Regions from separate parts of the Xanthomonas sp. 60 genome, predicted to be linked through region 2. Evidence: riboswitches for the same ligand, from Rfam matches in the RefSeq annotation. Region 2 holds a riboswitch; the other holds the start of a gene.
The links. A riboswitch is a leader RNA that binds a small molecule or an ion and turns the genes downstream of it on or off. The one in region 2 is predicted to bind thiamine pyrophosphate.
Positions count from the first base shown of each region.

Region 1: it holds a riboswitch for thiamine pyrophosphate, as region 2 does, so the genes downstream of both, FHY09_RS12865 (TonB-dependent siderophore receptor) here and thiC (phosphomethylpyrimidine synthase ThiC) in region 2, are expected to answer to the same signal.

Region 1 covers NZ_JAASQW010000006.1:66,745-77,470, reverse strand. Annotated here, with positions in the region: gene FHY09_RS12880 (hypothetical protein) at 1-32, shown strand, start outside; gene FHY09_RS12875 (hypothetical protein) at 43-522, shown strand; gene pnuC (nicotinamide riboside transporter PnuC) at 534-1,109, opposite strand; gene FHY09_RS12865 (TonB-dependent siderophore receptor) at 1,106-3,277, opposite strand; TPP riboswitch at 3,349-3,444, opposite strand; gene FHY09_RS12860 (phosphotransferase) at 3,484-4,614, opposite strand; gene FHY09_RS12855 (methyltransferase family protein) at 4,702-5,163, shown strand; gene FHY09_RS12850 (ATP-dependent helicase) at 5,223-9,965, shown strand; gene FHY09_RS12845 (response regulator transcription factor) at 10,008-10,646, opposite strand; gene FHY09_RS12840 (response regulator) at 10,724-10,726, shown strand, end outside.
Region 2 covers NZ_JAASQW010000002.1:627,588-638,313, forward strand. Annotated here, with positions in the region: gene FHY09_RS06730 (TonB-dependent receptor) at 1-2,244, opposite strand, end outside; gene FHY09_RS06735 (helix-turn-helix transcriptional regulator) at 2,292-3,188, opposite strand; gene FHY09_RS06740 (winged helix-turn-helix domain-containing protein) at 3,303-5,621, opposite strand; gene FHY09_RS06745 (ion channel) at 5,876-6,553, opposite strand; gene thiC (phosphomethylpyrimidine synthase ThiC) at 6,650-8,512, opposite strand; TPP riboswitch at 8,609-8,707, opposite strand; gene FHY09_RS06755 (BCCT family transporter) at 8,899-10,476, shown strand.

The sequences.
Region 1 (10,726 bases), on a different contig from region 2:
TGGGCCCCAGCAGCACCTCGACACCGCACTGAAGGACAGGACATGAAAGCAACGCCGATCCGTACCGCAGGGCTTCTCCTTGCCCTTTCAATCGGCGCGGCCACCGCTGCGCCAGCGGCGCAGGCGGCTTCGCGCGAGGGCACCGTCGAAGCAGTACAGCCGATCGAGAACCGCGGCGAAGACACCTCCGATGTGACCCGGCGCGGGCGCACGTGGGGCGAGCGGCTCGGCAAGCTCGGCGGTGTCGCGGCAAGTGCGGGTCTGACCCTGGGAGGCCACAGCGATGCAGGGCTTGCCGTCGCGGCCGTGGCCGCCGACAAGGGCGATGAGATCGGAGGGGCGATCGGCGAGCGCATCGTGGGGACCGGCCCCACCACCCGGTACATGGTGAAGGTGCGCCTGGACAAAGGACGTGTCCTGTCGCTGACCCAGCCGCGGCAACAGGTCCAGGGCCTGAGCGTGGGCAGCCGGGTAAGGGTTGATGGCAGCGGCGACGCCGCAACGCTGCAGGCGCTCGACTGAAGCACCCGGGGTCAGGCCACGGCCGCCTGGCGTGCGCTCGCGTTCCAGGCGCGCAGCCCGATCACTGCCACGGCGGTGAATACCAGGTACAGCGCAGCGGTGACGTGCAGCGACTTCACCAGGTACATCCCGACGTAGACCAGGTCCACCGCGATCCACAGCCACCACGCTGCCGCGTGCCGCCGCGCCTGCCACCACTGCGCCACCAGGCTCAGCGCGGCGAGCAGGGCATCCAGCCAGGGCAGCGCCGCCTGCGTATGGGCGTGCATCAGCGCGCCGAGGACCGCGCCGAACACCACCCCGACGCCCAGGTCGCGCAGCATGCGCGGTCTCGGCAGCGCCACGATGCCCACGCGCCCATCGTCCTCCAGATGCCCACGCCAGTTGATCCAGCCGTACACCAGGAAGCCACCGAAGGCGATCTGCAGCAGAGTGTCCGAGTAGAGGCGGGCCTCCACGAACACCAGCGCATACAGGCCCACCGACACCAGTCCGACCGGCCAGGCCAGGCGCACGCGGCGGGTCATCAGCCACACGCCCGCCAGGCTCAGCAGCGCGGCCGACCATTCCAGCAGCGTGGCGTTCATAGCCCGATCGTCACCGACAGCCGCGCCTGGCGCGGCGCACCGGCGAACAGGTAGTAATCGCCTGCGCTGCTGCCGGTATCACGCCAGTAGAACCGGTCGAACACGTTGTCCACCGACAGCCGCCACGTCAGCGGGTGCTCGCCGATGCGCTGCTTCAGGCGCAGGCCCAGATCGAACACGCTGTAGCTCGGCGCACGCACGCCGCCCTCGGGCGTGGCGACGTTGGAGGAGGCGTACCGCCATCCCCCGGTGATGCCCACGTTGTCGGCGGAAGGCAGGCTGTAATCCACGTGCACGGCCGCGCGGACCTTCGGCACGTTGATCAGCTGGTGGCCTTCGTACTGCGGGGTGCCGGCATCACGTGCACGCGCCTGCAGCACGCTGGCACTGGCGGTGACCTCAAGACGGTCGGCCACGCTGCCGTTGGCCGTGAGCTCCAGGCCGGTATGCGTCTGTTGCCCCCGCTGCACGAAGGTGAAGCCCACGGCGCTGTCATCGGGCTGGGCGAACTGGTAGGGCTGGGAGGTCCGGAACACCGCCGCGCCCAGCGCGAGGGCCTCGGAGGGCGCGTACTTGAGGCCTACCTCGAGCTGTCGCGACAGCACCGAGGGCAGGAACTCGCCTTCGTTGGAGGTCCAGAACGGCGCCTCCTGACCGAGTGCGATGCCGCGCACGTAGCTGGCGTACACGTTGAGCTGGCCGGTCGCGCGCCACACCAGCGCGGTCTGCGGCAGGAACCGCGACAGCGTGCTCTGGCGCTCCGGCGTGCCGCGCTTGTCGTAGGCGCGCTCATCCAGATGCACGAAGCGTCCACCGGCAAGCCACTGCCAATCGTCGCCCAACTGGATGCGGTCGAGCACGAATGCGGCGCGCTGGCGGCTGTCCAGGCGCTTGACCGAAGGCCCCGGCAGCAGCGGCGAGGGCGCAAAGGCAGGCACCCGTGCATCACCGATGTTCGCCGTGCCGACGTACTCGTTGACGTTGCGGCGCTTGTCCACGGTGCGGTCGAAGGCATCCACGCCGAAGGTCAGCTGATGCTGCACGCGGCCTGTGGTGAAGCGGCCACGCAGTTCGGCGCGCAGTTCGCGGTTGATGCGCGTGTCGTCCGGGCTGCGGTAATCGTAGATATCGTAGTCGCCATCGGGTGCGAAGAACTGGCCCGGCACGCTGCCATCGGCACATTGGGCGGCATAGAAACAGCCGTAGGCGAATGCCACGTTGTCATCGATCACCGAGCGGCTGTGGCTGGCGGAAACGCGTGATTCCCAGCGCTCGTTGAACGCGTACGTGTGCACTGCAGTGAGGTTGGTGCTGTCGATGCCCACCGGCTGCTGCCACGCCTGGTAGCCCAGCATGCGCGATCGGTCGACTTCGCCCGGCAGCGCCACGCCACCCAGCAGCTGGTAGCCCGACGCCGAACGCTGTGCACTGGTCTGGTAGTTGATGTCCACGTCCAGGCGCGCACGGTCGCTGATCAGCCAGTCGGTGGCGAGCGCGTAGAAGTTGCGGCGTCCGTCGGCATGATCGATGTAGGAGGCGCTGTCGTCCCAGGCGGCGTTGAATCGCACGCCGAACCGCGGCGTCAGCCAGTGGCCGACATCCAGGGCGGCATAGCGCGAGCCTTCCGAATCCGTGCCGAGCGTGAGCGTACGGACGTCCGCCGTGCGCTTGCCGACGTAGTTGACCAGACCACCTGGCGCCAGCACGCCCGCGGCCAGGCCCGCCTCGCCCTTGAGGATTTCCACCTGCTGGATGTTCTCCAAAGCCAGGCGCTGCTCGCCGGTGACCGCCAGCCCGTTGAACCGGTAGCCGGTGCCGTAATCCAGCGGGAAGCCGCGGATGGCGATGTTCTGGTAATAGCCGACCGGTGCATAGCTGTCGCCGAGCGAGGCGTCATTGCTGGCCAGCTCGCTGAGGGTGCGCACCTGGCGGCTGTCGAGCAGCGCGCGGTCGAGCACGTTCACCGAGGCGGGCGTGTCGTGCCAGTCACCCGGCCCGAACGCGGTGGCCTGCGGCGGCGGCGCAACCTGCTGCTCGGCCTCCACGCGCACGGCCGCCAGTTCGGTCGGCGACCGTTGCCCCGCAGCCTCCGGAGCGGCATTGGCATGCAGGGGAAGCGCGGCGCAGAGCGCGACGGTCAACAGCGTGGGGCGAAGGCAGCGGTTCATTCGGTTCGTCATCAGCCAGGACAGGGAGACGAAGCGAAGGCGCGCACGCGCACCCGGCCGTGAAGGGGGGTGGGGTGGCACTCAAAGCTCCCTACGCCGGTGCAAACCGGATCAGGTTCCAAGGGACTCTCTCAGCCTGGCAGATCCAGGCACCCCCGCTTCAGGGCCTATTTCACACCAAAGCGGCCCGCAATGCGAGCGTGGGGTCAGGCGGCCGCGTGCAGCGCGTCCAGCAGCGCGCGCCCTTCACCACCGCCGAACCAGTCGGCGTGACCGAGCAGGAAGGTGTGGTAGGCCACGTCCGCGTTCGCGTCAGAGCCGGTCACCGCGTGGAAGTATTCGACTTCGGAGAGGGCGAAATCCAGGTGGACCACCGGCAGCAGATCAGCCAGCAGGTGCACCTGTGCAGCCGCCAGCCGACGCACGCGGCGGTAACCCCCGAGCAGCGCCAGAGCCATGGCCGGGCGCGCCGCAGGCCGTCCCTGGTCCAGTTCCAGCCACGCCACCGCATTGCGTTCGATCGCCGTGGCCAGGTCGAACAGCGCGCTGGTGGGGGAGGCCAGGCCGAAGTCCAGCACGGCACTGACGTCGGGCAGGCCGGGCCGCCACAGCAGGTTGGACACGTGCAGATCGTTGTGGGCCCACAGCACGGGCTCGGCGGCGGCGCGCGCCACCACGCGGGCGTGCCACGGCAGCACGCTGCGCCGCAGCTCCGCCTGCCATGGCCGGCGTGCCAGGTAACTGGCGAGCCCAGGGCGCTCGTGCAACTGCGCCTCCAGCGCGGCCAACGGATCCTCGGCACGGATCAGGTCATCGCGCGCCACCAGGACATGCGTGCTGCGCTGGGGTGCCTGATAGTCCGCCGCGCCATCATGCAGGCGCGCCAGCATCGCGCCGAGCGCGGCGGCATCGGCCAGGGTGGTCGGTGGCGTCCACGACGACGCATCCCGGTAGCGGTCCTCGCCGGCTGGCACGCTGTGCAGTTCATAGGTGCCATCGCCGGTCGCCAGTGCGGTATCGCCGGCGTGCGTAGACAGCACCGAGACGACGGGCAGTCCGGCGGCAGCGAGATGCGCGATGAACCGGTGCTCCTCGCGCAGGGTCGGCGCCGTGCGCACGCGCGGATGGTGACGCTTGACGAACACGCGTTGTGAGGGCGCCTGCACCAGGGCCGCGGCGGACATCGGCCGCGGACTGTGCCAGAGCAGCTGGCAGTCACCGTCCAGCTGGGGATAGTCGCTGCGCAGGCGCGTCAGTTCATCGCTGCTGATCGGTGCCCAGTCCGCAGCGACTTCGTCGTTGCTGAGGCCCTGCACGCGGTGGGAACTGTCGGTCATGGGAAGCGGACGGAGGAAGACACAGTGAGAGGGCTGACGGGTAAAGCGAGCGCCATACTATCCCCCATGCAAACACGAGAGTTGCTGATGCCCACATTCGAAGCCCGCATTCCACCCCCGCTGATCATGCTCATCGCGGCTGCGCTTGCGTGGTGGGCGGTGGGGCGGGTGCCGGTTCTCCGCGTGGCCGATGCTGGTACGGCCGCCGCGGCGATGATGATCTTTGGCATCGGGTTGACATTCAACATTGTCCCAAAGCTCGCATTCCGCAAGGCGGGGACGACGGTCAACCCGCTTCATCCGGACAGGGTTGCCGCTCTCGTTACTACAGGCATACATGCCCACACCCGGAACCCGATGTACCTTGGGCACATGCTCATGCTGTTGGCCTGGACGCTGTGGCTACGCGATCCCGCAGCGCTGATCGGCATGATGTTCTATTGCCTGTGGGTCACCAGATTCCAGATTCTGCCGGAAGAACGCGCATTGACGCGCCGGTTCGGCCAGGCGTATGTCACCTACTGCAGGCGCGTGCGTCGATGGCTATGAGGCGCCATGGCGCCTGGGTCTCACGGAACGCTGCACCCGGCGCTCTATCATCGTAGTTCATGCCCACCGTCGCCCCCAACGCCCTGTCCGCCTTCAGCCCGGCTACCCGGGCGTGGTTCGCGGCGCATTTCCCCGGATCCACCGCCGTCCAGGATGCGGCGTGGTCGGCGATCGCGCGCGGGGAGCATACGCTGGTGATCGCACCGACCGGCTCGGGCAAGACCCTCGCCGCGTTCCTGCACGCCATCGACCAGCTGTTCGCACAGCGCGACCGGGAGCACCGCCACGCGCCGGAGGCCAGGCCGGTCCACCGCACCGGCGTGTTGTACATCTCACCGATCAAGGCACTCGGCGCGGACGTGCAGCGCAACCTGCAGGTGCCTCTGGAGGGCATCACCGCCGCGCGTGCGCGGGGCGGCGATGCGGCGGTGGCCCTCAGCGTGGGGCTGCGCACCGGCGATACCGCGACCAGCGAACGCGCGCGGCTGCTGCGGCGCCCGCCGGACATCCTGATCACCACGCCCGAATCACTGTTCCTGATGCTCACCTCGAAGGCGCGGGAAACCCTGCGCCATGTGCACACGGTGATCATCGACGAGATCCACGCGGTCGCCGGTGGCAAGCGCGGTTCGCACCTCGCGCTCAGCCTTGAGCGGCTGGAGGACCTGCTGCAGGTGCCGGCGCAGCGGATCGGGCTGTCGGCCACGGTGCGGCCCGAGCAGCAGGTGGCCGCGTTCCTCGGCGGTGACCGGCCAGTGACGATCGTCAACCCACCGTCCACGCGGCAGCTGGACCTGCGCATCGTGGTGCCGGTCGAGGACATGGCCGACCTGCCGGCACGTGGCCTGCCCGGCGGACGCGAGGGCGGCAGCCGGGCCAACTCCATCTGGCCGCACGTGGAAGCGAGCATCCTCGATGAAGTGCTGCAGAGCCGCTCCACGATCGTGTTCGCCAACTCCCGTGGCGTGGCTGAAAAGCTCACCGCCCGCCTCAACGAACTGTATGCCGAGCGTCTGGAGGCTGCAGCGCCCAGCCCCCATGAACGGCCCACTGCGCTGGGTTCGTTCACCGGCAGCACGGTCAACCGCGTGCTGCCACCGACCGCGCTGATCGCACGCTCGCACCACGGTTCGGTATCCAAGGAACAGCGCGCGGAGATCGAGCAGGCGCTGAAATCCGGTGCGCTGCGCTGCGTGGTGGCCACCTCCAGCCTGGAGCTGGGCATCGACATGGGCCTGGTGGACCGGGTGATCCAGGTGGCGGCACCGCCCTCGGTGGCCAGCGCGCTGCAGCGGGTGGGACGTGCCGGGCACCAGGTGGGGGGCGTTTCGTCCGGGCGCATCTACCCGCGTACGCGGCGCGATCTCATCGATGCCGCCGTGGCGGTGGACGGCATGCTGGCCGGCCGCATCGAAGCGCTCGATCCGCCGCGCAACCCACTCGACGTGCTGGCCCAGCAGACCGTGGCGGCGGTGGCCATGGAACCGCTGCAGGTGGAGGCCTGGTATGCCTGCGTGCGCCGCGCCGCCCCCTACCGCACGCTGCCCCGCAGTGCCTTCGATGCCACGCTGGACATGCTGGCCGGACGCTACCCTTCCGATGATTTCGCCGGCTTCCGGCCGCGCCTGGTCTGGAACCGCCAGACCGGCGAGCTGAGCGCGCGCCCCGGTGCGAAACAGCTGGCCGTGACCAGCGGCGGCACCATCCCGGACCGCGGCATGTTCAGTGTGATGCTGCCCGAAGGCGAGGAGCGTGCCGGTTCGCGGCGGGTGGGCGAACTGGACGAAGAAATGGTCCACGAGTCGCGCGTGAACGATGTGATCACCCTCGGCGCAACCTCGTGGCGCATCGACCAGATCACCCACGACCAGGTGGTGGTGACGCCCGCGCCGGGGCGTTCGGCGCGGCTTCCGTTCTGGCGGGGCGAAGGGGCCGGCCGGCCCGCTGAGCTGGGGGCGGGCATCGGCGCGTTCCTTGCCACGCTGGAGGCCTGCCTGGACGGCGCGCCCGATGCGCCGCACACGCATCTGCAGGCGCTTGGCCTGGATGCCAATGCCATCGCCAACATGCTCACGCTGGTGGGCGAGCAGCGCGAAGCGACCGGCGTGCTGCCCACCGATGCGCGCCTGGTGGTGGAACGCTGCCGTGACGAGCTGGGTGACTGGCGCATCATGCTGCACTCGCCTTACGGGCGTCGCGTGCACGACCCTTGGGCGCTGGCGGTGGCCGAGCGCCTGCGCGAACGCTGGGGCATCGATCCGGCGGTGGTGTCCAGCGATGATGGCATCGTGGCGCGCCTTCCGGAGACCACCGGTCGCGTGCCCGGTGCGGAGCTGTTCCTGTTCGAGCCTGAGCGGCTGCGCCGCCTCATCACCGGGGCCGTGGGGGGCTCGGCCCTGTTCGCCGCGCGTTTCCGCGAGTGTGCCTCGCGCGCGCTGCTGCTGCCGCGCCGCGCGCCGGGTCGGCGCTCACCGCTCTGGCAGCAGCGCCTGCGTGCGGGCCAGCTGCTGCAGGTGGCACGCACGTGGCCGGAGTTCCCCATCCTGATCGAGACCGCGCGTGAGTGCCTGCAGGATGTCTATGACCTGGAGGCACTCGATGCGCTCATGCAGCGCCTGACCGCAGGCGCGGTGGACCTGGTGGAAGTGACCACTGAAACGCCCTCGCCGTTTGCCGCCAACCTGTTGTTCGGCTACGTGGCCGAGTTCATGTACGACGGCGATACGCCATTGGCCGAACGCCGCGCATCCGTGCTTGCCCTGGACAGCGCGCTGCTGGGTGACCTGCTCGGGCAGGTCGACGTGGGCGAACTGCTTGATCCGGCCGTGGTGGCGCAGGTGCAGGCCGAACTGCAGCGCACTGCGCCCGGGAGGCAGGCGAAAGGCCGGGAGGGCATCGCCGACCTGCTGCGCGAACTGGGCCCGTTGACGGTCAACGCCATCACTGCACGGCTGCAGCCCGATGGCCCTGCGGTGGAGTCGCTGCTGGCCGAACTGCGACAGGTGCAGCGCGTGATTGCCTTTGACCTCGCCGCGCAGCCGCACTGGGCGGCCGTGGAGGATGGCGCGCGCTTGCGTGATGCGCTGGGGGTCCGCCTGCCACGCGATATCCCCGCCGTGTTCCGCGCGCCCGTGGCCGATCCGCTGGGCGACCTGCTGGCGCGTTTTGCGCGCACCCGCGGACCGTTCACCACCGCGGAGGTGGCCGCCGCCTTCGGCCTGGGGGTTGTCGTGGCCGATGCCGCGCTGGCACAGCTGGCCGCGGAGGGGAAGCTGCTGGGCGGCCATTTCGGCGCGCAGCGTGCCGCGGACGACACGCAGGCCCCGGTGCCTGGCGAGCACACACCGTTGGCCCGGCACGAATGGGTCAGTGAGGATGTTTTCCGGCGGTTGCGCCTGCGGTCCCTGCAGGCGGCGCGCGAAGCGACGCGTCCCGTGCCCGCCGCCGCTTACACCGCCCTGCTGCTGGAACACCACGGCCTGCTGGCCGATGCACGCCACGCCCTGGGCGATGCGCAGCGCGTGCACCAGGGCGCACTGGAAGGCACGGATGGCCTGCTGCGGGTGGTGGAGCAGCTGGCCGGGGTCGCGCTGCCGGTTTCGGTGTGGGAAAGCCAGATCCTGCCGGCACGGGTGCGCGACTACAGTCCCGCGCTGCTGGACAGCCTGCTGGCCACCGGCACCGTGATGTGGGCCGGTCATGGACGTCTGGGCGAAGACGATGGCCTTGTTTCGCTGCACCTGCAGGCCGATGCTGAAGCCACGCTCGCACCGCCATCGCTTGCGGCGGAGGCACTGTCACCGCTGCAGCAGGCCATTGTCGGGGTGCTCGACGGTGGAGGCGCCTGGTTCGCACGCCAGCTCGCCACCCAGGCGGCCCGGGTGCACCCCCCTCTGGGGGGCGGTGAGGATTTCGGCAGCGCCCTGTGGGGCCTTGCCTGGGGCGGCCACGTGACCACCGATATCGGCGCTCCCCTGCGCGCGCTCAGTGGTGTGCGGCCGCCGCCGCGGGCACGCAGCGTGGCCGGCACGCGGCGGCGGCGCGGCTTCGGCTTCATGGCGCCACCGCCGATGTCGCCTGATGCCGCTCCGGTGCCGTCACCGCCAGCGCCGCAGGTGGACATCGCCACGCTGGCCGGCCGCTGGTCGTTGCTGCCGCGCCGTCCGGCCAGCGACACCGTGCGGGCGCTGGCGCTGACCGAGGGACTGCTTGACCGGCATGCCGTGGTGACCCGTGGCGCGGTGATGAACGAGGCCGTTCCGGGCGGCTTTCCCGCGCTGCTGCCGGTCTTCAGGCGCATGGAAGATGCCGGGCGCGTGCTGCGCGGGCGTTTCGTGGAAGGGCTGGGCGGGGCGCAGTTCGCCGAACGCGGCGCCATCGACCGCCTGCGCGAGCTGGCCGACACCCCGGCGACCGGCGCGGTCCTGCAGGCGGTGGCGCTTTCGGTCCTCGATCCGGCCTGTCCGTTCGGCACCGTGGTGCCGTGGCCGGCACGCCATGCGGCGCAGCGGCCGGCCCGTCGTGCCGGCGCCCTGGTCGCCATCGTGGACGGGCGCGCGGTGCTCTACCTGCCGCAGGGGGGGCGCCAGCTCCTGGCGTTCGTGGACACCGAGGCCGCCGAGGGCGCCGCCGTGCTGCACGCGGCCACGCAGGCGCTGGCCATCGCGCTGCGACGCGGGCGGCGTGTTTCGTTCACGCTCGAACGGGTCAACGACGTGCCCATCGGGCGCAGTGCGTTGACCGGGGCATTGCGCGCGGCAGGCTTTTCCAGCGCACCGAGGGGCCTGGACTGGCACGGATGAGCCGCGGGCCGCCAGCCTTGGCCGCACGGGCCCGCGGCGTCGCTACAGCCGTCCGGCCCGCAGGTAGTCGTAAAGCTCGGCATCGGTTTCCAGCGCAAGCTTCATCATGGCGTCGCCCTTCTGCCGGCTGATGGTGCTGGCGCTGCGGTTGAGCATGCTTGCGATGTCCTTGACCGTCATGCCCTTGCTGAGCAGCCGCAGCACTTCCAGTTCCCGCGGCGAGAGCGGCTTGTCCTGGTCGCCGGTGATGGCGGTCGAGCCTGTCGCTTCGACCCGCTCGCGCAGCGACTGGCTGACGTAAAGCTGGCCCCGGTGCACCGTGCGGATTGCCACCGGCAGCTCATCCATGGAAGAGCTTTTGTCCACCAGGCCCAGCACGCCGGCGTCGCGCACCATGCGCAGGATCGCCAGGTTGCTGGACACGCTGAGCATGAGGATCGGCAGCTGCGGGTAATGGCGGCGGATCATGCTGATCATCGCAAAGCCATCCGGCGCCGTGCTTTCAGGCATGGAATAGTCAGTGACCAGCACATCGCAGGGATGACTGGCCAGCTGCGCGAGCAGCTGCTGGGAGGAACTGGCCTCGGCCACCACCTCGCCCGTGCCACTGGACTCGATGACCGAGCGCGCGCCGATGCGGACCACCGGATGATCGTCAGCGATGATGATGCGAAGCGTCATGCTCTAGTATGGCCCCGGGGCAGCGATGGGTGGTTGGAAACCGGCATTGACGGTGCCTCATTCTAGGGAGAGAGAACGTG
Region 2 (10,726 bases):
CGACGCATTGCCCAGCACGTAGCAGTCACGCAGGATGCGGTCGACGCTGTCGGCGATGATCGCGTCGCTGATCTTGTACTTGTACCAGTCGAGCGAGATGTCCAGGCCCTGCACCCAGCGCGGGCTCCAGACCAGGCCGGCGGTCGTGCTCTTGGAGGTTTCCGGCGCCAGGTTCGGGTTGGAACCGTTCAGGAACTGATCGTTGGTGGCGCACGGCAGGGTCGAGCACGGCAGGTTGCCCTGGCCCAGCTGCACGTAGTCGGCCGGGACGCCCGCCGCGGTGCAGGCACCGTTGCCGGCCACGCTGCCCGGCGCGGTCACGCCGCACGGATCGATGTACTGCTCGAAGCTGGCGCTCTGGCCACCGTAGAGGTCGCTGATGGTCGGCGCACGGAAGCCCTCGGCATAGGTCGCACGCACCAGCAGCTCGTCCATCGGACGCCAGGTGATGCCGAACTTGCTGTTGACGGTGTCGCCGAAGTTGCTGTAGTCCGAATAGCGGCTGGCCGCGTTCAGGCTCAGCTCCTTGGCGAACGGCACGTCCGACAGGATCGGCACGTTCAGTTCGAGGTAGACCTCGTCCAGATCGTACTCACCAATGGTCGGCTGCTGGCCCAGGCCGGTGGACTGGCCCGACTGCGCGAAGGCGTCCGGAACGAACGTACCTTCTTCCTTGCGGTGCTCCACGCCCACGGCGAAGCCGAGGTCACCGGCCGGCAGGGTCACGATGGAACCGGCCAGGTTGGCCGTGAAGCTGGTGGTCTTGGTTTCGCCACGGGTGGTGAAGGTCGGGAACAGGAACTTCTGCAGTGCCGGATCCGACAGCGAACCCTGACCGGCGACACCGAACGGCAGCAGCGGGTTCCACGGCACGCAGCCGTTGGTCACCGGAGCGCCGCCGCGCACGCCACAGGTGGCCACGCCAGCGTCGTTGATGTACGACGGGCCCAGTGCCTCACGCGTCGCGATCAGGCTGGCATCACCGTTGCCGGTGACGACCGACTCGTTGCGGTTGTACAGCGCGCCGACGTCCCAATCGAAGGTCTTGCCGGCGAAGTCGAAGAAGCCGCTGATGGTCGGCGCAAAGCGCGTGGTCTTCAGCTGGCTCTCGGTGGTACGCGGCATTTCCCACAGGCGACGACGGAAATCGATGTCCTGGCCGAGCGGGTTGAACACGCTGTCAGCCGACAGCGGCGTGTCGAACGCCTGCGACTGGTACGGATAGCCGGCGATCTGCTGGAACGTGTTGCGCTCGTTGTACAGGAAATCGGTGTTGAGGCTGATCGAGTCGGTGAAGTCGTAGGTGCCGTTGATGTACAGCGACTTGCGCTCCACGCCGGTCAGCGCGGTCATCTGCTGGTTGGCGTTGGCGAACTCGGACGGGGTCAGCGGGTGGTAATCGTTCGGGTTCAGCGGGTTGCCGCCGGCATTCAGGGTCTGCCACACCGCGTCGCGGCCGCTGCAGTCGTAGATGGTCGGGTTGCACCAGCTGCCGTTCTGGCTCAGCGCGCTCCAGGTGGCCGGGGTGGAGTTCGGGCCCAGGCTGCCGTCGCGGCTGTACCAGCGGTTCTTTGCGTAGACCGGGTCCGCCTTGTTGTACTCGGCCGACAGGGTCAGGCTGCCACGCTCGCCGGTCGCACCCAGCGTCATGGAGTACTGCTCGGTGTTGCCGTCGCCTTCGCCGTACTGGCCGAAGTACGCGGTGGCTTCACCGCCGTCCACGTTCTTGCGGGTGATCACGTTGACCACCGCGGCGATCGCGTCGGAACCGTAGATCGACGAAGCGCCGTCCTTCAGCACTTCGATGCGCTCCACGGCACCCATCGGGATCTGGCTCAGATCCTGCAGGCCCGAGGTGGTGGCGCCGAGGCGCTTGCCGTTCATCAGCACCAGGGTGCGCTCGGCGCCCAGGTTGCGGATGTCGACGTAGTAGCCACCGACGTTCTCGCCCGAGGCCAGCGATTCCGAACGCGAGATGGCCGGGGAGCCGGCCGAGGTCAGGTTGTTCAGTACGTCGGCCACCGAGGCGAAGCCCTGCTTCTCCAGGCTCTCGCGGCTCAGCGTCAGGATCGGCTGCTGCGTTTCCACGTCAGCGCCGCGGATGCGCGAACCGGTGACGGAGATGCGGTCAAGATCAGTGGTGCCAGCTGCGGCGTCCTGCGCCGAGGCGAAGCTCGGGCTCAGCGCCAGCGCGATACCGGCCGGCAGCATGCCCAGCCGCACGGCGGGGGTACGAAAATTCATGTATCTCTCCAAGGTACGTTAGTGGCGTGTTAAAACGCCCCTGAACGTTACGATTGTGTTGCGTACATGGTTTTGCGTGAGCCAGCCGGAGACTTTGCCGATTGTGGCGACAGTTTTGCAGCGACTTCACGGAAGTGCGACGCCGACTGTCCATAGCGGGCCCGGAAGGCGCGCGCGAAGCTGCAGCAGTTGTCGAACCCACTGGCTGCGGCGACCTCCCCGATCATCATGTCGGTGTCACGCAGCAGATCCGCCGCCCGTTCCAGACGCAGCCGGGCCGAAAGCGACTGCGGACTCTCTTCATAGAGGCTCTGGAACGTCTTGGAAAGGTACCAGCTGGAGAAGTTGGTCAGTTCGGCCAGCTCGCCGATGCGCACCACCCGGTGGCTGTTGCCTTCCAGATAGAGGCGGGCGCGCTGCATGCGGCCGAAGACCTGGCGCTTGCGGCTGCGCGACCGGCCGGGGCAGCGCTGCACCGTACCGGCCATCGTGCGCTGCAGGGAGGCCAGGTGCAGCAGTGCCGGACGCAGCCCGTGGGCCGGCAGGCCACTGTCGAGCGCGTCGCGCCACAGGCGCAGGGCGATGCGGGCGTCGCTGCGGGTGAGCTGGCCGCGACCTGCGTAGAGGCTGCAGTCGGCCATCTCGGTGAGCATGCGCATCGCGTCGGTGCTGAGACTGAAACCGATGCACAGGCCACTGCGTCCCGCCTGGACCAAGGGACGGGATTCCTTCTCGAAGGCGATCCATTCACCGCGACGCAGCCGGAAGCGCCCCTCCTTGGCCTCCACCCACGCACTGCCGCGGATCTGCATCCACACAGTAAACGTGGCGCCCGAGGTCTGCAGGCTGCCCAGGCGCGCAACGCCCATGCACGCCGGCGCATCGTCCGGGGACTTGTCCAGGGTGAGGGTCTGACCACGATCAACGAGAGAGAACTGACGCATGAAGGGCACCACGATTTGCTGAACACAGATCGTTGTTTTGCCCGATGTGGCGGCAGAGGTCAGGATGGACGCACGACATCGCCACGAATTCGCGGCGACGCTGGGACGAATAAATTACGAAGCGGGATTTGCCTTTGTAATCAGAGGCTTGATGACAGCAGGCAACGCACTTTCCTGTACCTCAGGCAACCGCATCACCGCGACATCGGCGCCGTCGGTGACCGCGAGGGACAGCAGCAGGCTCCTTCCGTCAGCGGTGGTACTGAATCCATTGCCCGCACTCAGGCGGGTGGTGTCGAGGCAGCGGGATTCGGCCTGGGCGATGGCGCTGATCCGCGTCAGCATGGTGCTGCAGGTGATGGACTTCTCCAGATAGTCCACCCCATCCACTCCATTGACCGCCCACGCCCGGTACATCCAGCGCGACGGACGATCTTCACTGACCACCGTTACGGTATCCGGGTGCAGCGACGCATCCACCTGCCATAGTCCGCCAGCCCCGAACCGGCTGAACAGCACGCGGTTGCGGCGATGGTCGTAACGGGCCTGCGAGACCCCGTCCAGGCTGGCCAGCCTGCGCCACGGCGTCGCACTGCGGTCGTAAAGGCTCAGCCGCGTGAGCTGGTCATCGTCGCGCTCGATCAGCAGGAGGCGGTCGCGATCTCCGACATACAGTGCCTGCAGCGGGCGCTCCACCGGGACGGGCAGCACGGTGACCCGCTCGTCCTGGGGCGAGAGCTCGTAGACCCGCGGTTCGCCCTGGTCATTACGGCCCAGCACCAGCAGGTGCCGGCTGTCCAACGACCAGTCCGGCTGCTGCCGTGCCTCCGGGCGCAGGCCTTCGATGGGGCGCAGCGAGTCGGGCCGCTGCAGATCGGTCCACCACAGGGAATACACACCGGAGCGGTCCGAGGCGAACACCAGCTGGTTGCCATCCGGTGCCAGGGTCGGCTGGCTGTCACGCCCGCCGGCTGCAAGCAGGCGCTCGGGGGGCTGGTTGCCGTCCACACTGGCACGGAACAGACCGAACTGGGCCTTGCGCTGTACGAACGCGAGCACGCCTGCCGAACGTGCGACCGCCGGCCACTGCGCATCATCCAGGCCCATGTCGCGCAAGGTGCGCTGGTCGGTATCAAGCTGGTAGAGGCGCACTTCGCTGTCGACGCGGCGACCGAACACGATGTGCTGGCTGTCGCCGAGCCAGGCCCAGCCGCGGATCTCAGCGGCGTCATCGGTCAGCTGCTCGGGCGTGCCGCCCTCGGCGGGCATCCGCCACAGATCGCCCAGCTGCGGATTGCGGACAAACACCAGCCAGCGGCCGTCCGGCGAGAAGCGCGGGGCGTAGTCGAAATCGTCCGGGCGTACGGGGTACTGCAAAGGCCGCCAGCGGCCGGTAGCCAGCTCCAGCACGCGGATGCCCGGATGCCCGAACGGCCCCACCATGCTGCCGAACACCAGGCTGTGCCCGTCGGGCGTCCAGTCGAAGCTCAGCAGTTCGGTACCATCACAGCGTGCGGCGTGGCGCACGTTGCCGCCGGTTGCGCTTGCGATCAGCACCTCACAGCGGCCATCGGCGGAGAACCGCGCAAAGGCGATGTCACGCCCATCCGGTGACCACGTGGGAAAGCGATCCGAGGCGCCCTGGGGCCGCTCCACCAAGACCCGTGCGGGCGCATTGGACGAGGTCTGCACCTTGATCTCACCGCCAACCCCGTCCTCGCTGCTGGCCTCGTAGCTCACCTGCGAACCGTCCGGCGAGAGGCTCGGGAAGGTCTCGAATCCTGCGGTGGCCGTTACCAGGCGGTACGGCCGCTCCGGGCTGCCGAGCACCCGCGTTCCACCACCGACGGCGGCATCGAGCGGTGACTGCGGCGCAAGCCGCTGCAGCATCCACCCCATCACCACCACCGAGCACAGCAGGCACAGGCCTGCAGCCACCAGGACCGTGCGACGGATGCGCCGCCAGGTGCTGCTGAGCGCCGACTTCGGCGCGGGCGATGGGGCCGCGGCTGGGCGGGTGTCCCCTTGCGTTTCAAGGTCCACTGTCGGGACAGCTTCAGGTGCAGGCGCAGCCGGCTCGGCCACCACCACCACCGGCACACGCAACCGGTAGCCGGTCTTGGCGATCGTCTCGATGTAGACCGTGCCCTCCTCGTCATCGCCGGCGAACGCCTTGCGAAGCTGGGTCACCGCCTGCGTCAGCACATCGTTGGTCGGCAGCGTATCGGGCCAGACCTCGGCGAACAGCTCATCGCGGGTCACCACGCGCCCGTCACTGCGCACCAGCACGCGCAGCACGCCGATCGCCTTCGGTGTCAGTCGCCGTACACGGCGCACGCCCGGCACCACCACCTCGCGGGAGGACAGCGTGACCGTGCATTCGCCAATGCGCAGGATGTCGGCATCGAAGGGAGTGGCGTCGGTGGTGCTCATGTATCCGTGCAATGGAAGGACAAGGGTGGTGCTGTAGATCTCTGCCCTGTCCTCGCACCTGCAACACACGGCAAGAAGCCAGACTCCGCAAACAGCATCAGCCCAAACAGCAAAAACCTCGAAGCGCGCGAATACTAGCCTATGCAGGTTGACTGCACATGCTGCGGTGAGCATCAGGCTCTCTCTCGCCCACGTATTCAGATAATACTGCTGTAACATTCGCGCCCCCGAGGCGCGAATTTTTTATCTGGGATTCAGCTTCGCGGCGCGGTGATGATCGTCAGCCCGACCAGGCGCGACACTACGAGCGCGACGTACATCACCCCTGAAAACTGCGCCAGCATTACCAATGCGCGGGCCTGGGCATGCACCGGGACCACATCGCTCAAGCCCACCCCGCTGAGCAAACTGAAGCTCAGATAAAGCAGCTCCATCCACGTGCGCAGATTGCCCGGACTGTGGGCGAGGAAACTGCCGGGATACCATTGCTGGCAGACCGAAAATGCGAAGGCGAATCCCCATGCCAGCAGCGTGAACGTGGCCCCGGCGGCGAACAGTTCATCGCGCGTGACCTTGTGGTCCTGCAGCATGTAGAGGATCAACGCGCCGGCCGTGTAGAAGTACAACAGGCTCTCCAGCACGTGCGCGGCCATCCCCAGGGCGGGCTTGTCGAACACGACGGCGCTGAGGGAAAACACCACCGAGGGAATCGCCAGCAGCAACGCCGCCCACATGCCCACCGGGCTGCGCTGCACCACCCACAGCGCCAGCCCCAGCACGGTGATGCCCAGTACCCCGAAGCCGGCGCGGCCCGCGGCGGTGTCGTCCATCACCGGGTACAGCAGCACGCCCAGCAGCTGCACGGCCAGCAGCCACGCGGAGGGGTGGCGGCGGGCAATGGCGAGCCAGCGCACGGCGGGAGGGATCGACATGGCGCATTCCGGAGGAAGGATGGCGCGAGGATACCGGCAAGCCTGCGCCGCCGGCATCCCTGGTGTGCGTGCCTGCCCTGCCCCGCCGCGCGTGTGTTACCGCCGGTGATACACCTCCGCCCCCTCGGCCAGGAACTGCGCGGCCTTGGCCGCCATGCCTTCGGCCGCCGCGTCCTGTGCGGCGGCGCTGTCGCGCACCTCCTGGGAGATCTTCATCGAGCAGAAGTGGGGGCCGCACATCGAACAGAAATGGGCCAGCTTGTGCGCGTCCCTGGGCAGCGTCTGGTCATGGAAGGCCTGGGCCCTCTCGGGATCCAGGCCGAGGTTGAACTGGTCCTGCCAGCGGAACTCGAAGCGTGCTTTGCTGAGCGCATTGTCGCGCACCTGCGCTCCAGGGTGGCCCTTGGCCAGGTCGGCGGCGTGTGCAGCGATGCGGTAGGCCATGATGCCGTCGCGCACGTCCTCGCGGTTGGGCAGGCCCAGGTGTTCCTTCGGCGTGACATAGCAGAGCATGGCCGTGCCATACCAGCCGATCATCGCCGCGCCGATCGCGCTGGTTATGTGGTCGTAGCCCGGGGCGATGTCGGTGGTCAGCGGGCCCAGCGTGTAGAACGGCGCTTCGCCACAGACCTCGAGCTGCTTGTCCATGTTCTCCTTGATGAGATGCATGGGCACGTGGCCCGGGCCCTCGATCATGGTCTGCACGTCGTGTTGCCAGGCGATCTTCGTCAGTTCGCCGAGCGTTTCCAGTTCGCCGAACTGGGCCGCGTCATTGGCATCGGCGATGCAGCCCGGGCGCAGTCCATCGCCCAGCGAGAACGTCACGTCGTAGGCCTTCATGATCTCGCAGATGTCTTCGAAATGCGTGTAGAGGAAGTTCTCGCGGTGGTGAGCCAGGCACCACTTGGCCATGATGCTGCCGCCCCGCGAAACGATGCCGGTGACCCGGCCTGCGGTGAGCGGCACATAGCGCAGCAGGACACCGGCGTGGAGGGTGAAGTAATCCACGCCCTGCTCGGCCTGCTCGATCAGCGTGTCGCGGAAGATCTCCCAGGTGAGCGCCTCGGCGCGGCCGTCGACCTTCTCCAGCGCCTGGTAGATCGGCACCGTGCCGATGGGCACCGGTGCATTGCGCAGGATCCATTCACGCGTCTCGTGGATGTGCCTGCCGGTGGAGAGGTCCATCACCGTGTCCCCGCCCCAGCGGATGGCCCACACCATCTTCTCCACCTCTTCGGCGATGCCTGAAGATACCGCGCTGTTGCCGATGTTGGCGTTGATCTTGGTCAGGAAGTTGCGCCCGATGATCATCGGTTCGCTTTCCGGGTGGTTGATGTTGCTGGGCAGCACGGCACGTCCCCGTGCGATCTCCTCGCGCACGAAGGCCGGTGTGATGCGCGCAGGAATCGACGCACCGAAGGATTGCCCACGGTGCTGGCGCAGCAGACCGGCGTCCTGCACGGCCTGAAGGCGCTGGTTCTCGCGGATGGCCACGAACTCCATCTCCGGTGTGATCACGCCGCGCCGCGCGTAGTGCATCTGGGTGACATTGGCGCCCTCCCGCGCACGCCGGGGTGCGCGCCGGCCGGGGAAGCGCACCGCGTCCAGGCGCGCATCGTCCAACCGCGAACGGCCGAAGGCCGAGCTTGGCGCCGGCAGCAGGGCGGTATCCCCGCGCTCGCACACCCAGTCCGCGCGCAGCGGCGGCAACCCGGCGGACAGGTCGATCCGTGCCTGCGGATCGGTGTAGGGACCGGAGGTGTCATAGACCGCCAACGGCGCGTTCTCTTCGCCACCGAACAGCGTGGGCGTGCGCCCCAGCACGATCTCGCGCATGGGGACCTGCAGATCGGGGCGCGACCCGCCGACATAGATCCGGCGCGAACCGGAAAGGGGTCGGGTCACGGACGCGGACAGCGTGCGGGCATCATCCTGAAGCAAATTGGGCAGTGAGGTCATCGGGCATCGTCCTGGGCGAAAGTCGCATATCGGGGACGAAGCGGCGGCGCATTGCCGCGCGCGCCACCGGACGCTCACGGAGCGTCCGCACGGCACTGCTGGCATTGCAAAGCTTCCTACGCCGGTATCAACCGGATCAGGTTCCAAGGGACTCTCTCAACCGCACTGCACAGCACGGTACCCCCGCTTCAGAGGCCATTACAGCACATGCGCCGCACGCAGGCACGCTGACGGGCCCATTACGGCGCGCGGTATAGAATCCTGCCCGCGCCGCGTTGCGCGCCTTCAGGCAGGATACTGTCGCTGGCTCATCTGCCGGCGCATGCGCCCTGCGTACTGCAAGCTTTGGCTCGCTCCTTCATGCACTGAACCGGAGAAGCTCCTTCATGGTGTTTCGTATTTCAATCGCACTGGTCGCCGCACTGGTGCTGCTCGCCGGCCTCGCGCCGGGTCCTTTCAATTCCGTCGTCCAGGCGATGCTTGCCGAGGTCGTGCGTGGCGCGGGCTGGCTGTATCTGCTGGTGGTGTTTCTTTCCCTGACCTTCCTGCTGTATCTCGCTTTCGGCCGGCTTGGCAACCTGCGCATCGGCGGTGAAGACGCGGAGCCCGACTTTTCCCGCGCCAGCTGGATGTCGATGCTGTTCGCGGCCGGCATGGGCATCGGCCTGGTGTTCTGGGGGGCCGCGGAGCCGGTTTCGCATTTCGTGAAGCCCCCTGAAGGGTTGGCACCGATGAGCATGGACGCCGCGCGTGCGTCCATGCGTTATGCATTTTTCCACTGGGGCCTTCATCCGTGGGCCATCTATGCGCTGATCGGCCTGGCCATGGCGTGGTTCCAGTTCAACCGCAACGGCCGGGGACTGGTCAGCGACATGCTGCAACCGATCATCGGGCGCCATCACCGGGGCTGGATCGGCCAGGTGGTGAACATCGCCGCGGTGGTCGCAACGGCGATTGGCGTAGCGACGACGCTGGGCTTTGGCACCATCCAGATCGCGGCCGGCATGGAGCGGGTCTTCGGCATCGCTTCGGGTATTCCCACCCAGCTGGTCATCATCGCGGTTGCCTTCGTGCTGTACATGGCCTCGACGATGAGCGGCGTGGACCGGGGCATCAAATGGCTGTCCAACTTCAATCTCGGCCTGGCCGCGCTGTTGCTGGCGATGGTGCTGGTGCTGGGACCGACCGGCTTCATCTTCGACACCTTCACCACCACGCTGGGTTCGTATCTCAACCAGCTGGTGACGATGAGCCTGCGGATGTCGCCGTTCTCCGGCAGCACGTGGGTGGCCGACTGGACGATCTTCTACTGGGCGTGGTGGATTGCCTGGGCACCGTTCGTGGGGTCGTTCATCGCGCGGATCTCGCGCGGGCGCAGCGTACGCGAGTTTGTCGTAGGCGTGGTGATCGCACCGACGGTGCTGGGTTTCGTGTGGTTCTCGGTGTTTGGCGGCACAGCGTTGTGGTCACAGATCTTTGGTCACGTGGACCTGGTGGCGGCGTTGGCCAACGGGTATGAGACGGTGCTGTTCACCATGTTCGACAGTCTGCCGCTGCCCCTGCTGCTTTCCGGCGTGGCGCTGGTGCTGCTGATGATCTTCTTCGTGACGTCGGCGGATTCGGCGGTGCTCGTGCTGGCGAGCATGTCCACCGACGAAGCGGGAGACCCACCGTTGAAGCGCAAGCTCGCCTGGGGCATCGGTATCGCGCTGATCGCTGCGGCGCTGCTGTTGGCCGGGGGGCTGGCAGCTTTGCAGGGGATGATCACGATCGCGGCATTGCCCTTCGCGTTGCTCATGGTGCTGGTAATGGTGGCGCTGTACCGCGTGCTGGATGAGGAATGGACGCATGAGCGGCGACGGGCGCAGCGCGCGCGGCACATGATCGAGTCGTGGATCCAGCGTGAGATGGCGGCGCAGGAAGAGACACGCGTGGAAGCGGCGCGGGCGATCGATCGGGATTGAGGGGGATTGGCAGGGCCTGCGGCCCTGCACCCGCTGGAGCAGGAGCAACGGCAAGGGCAACCTCCAGGGCAACAGCGGGGTTGCGCGCTGGCGGGGCCCCGGACACAGTGCGGCGTCGCTTTACCGTTGTGGCTGCTGTTCTTGCTTTTCCAATTCTTCTTTTCCGTGGCTGACGTGCACGGAAACTGTCGTAGGTCGGGCGGTGGAGACTGGTTGGGGGGTTGAGCGCCATGGAGGGCGCGAAACAAGG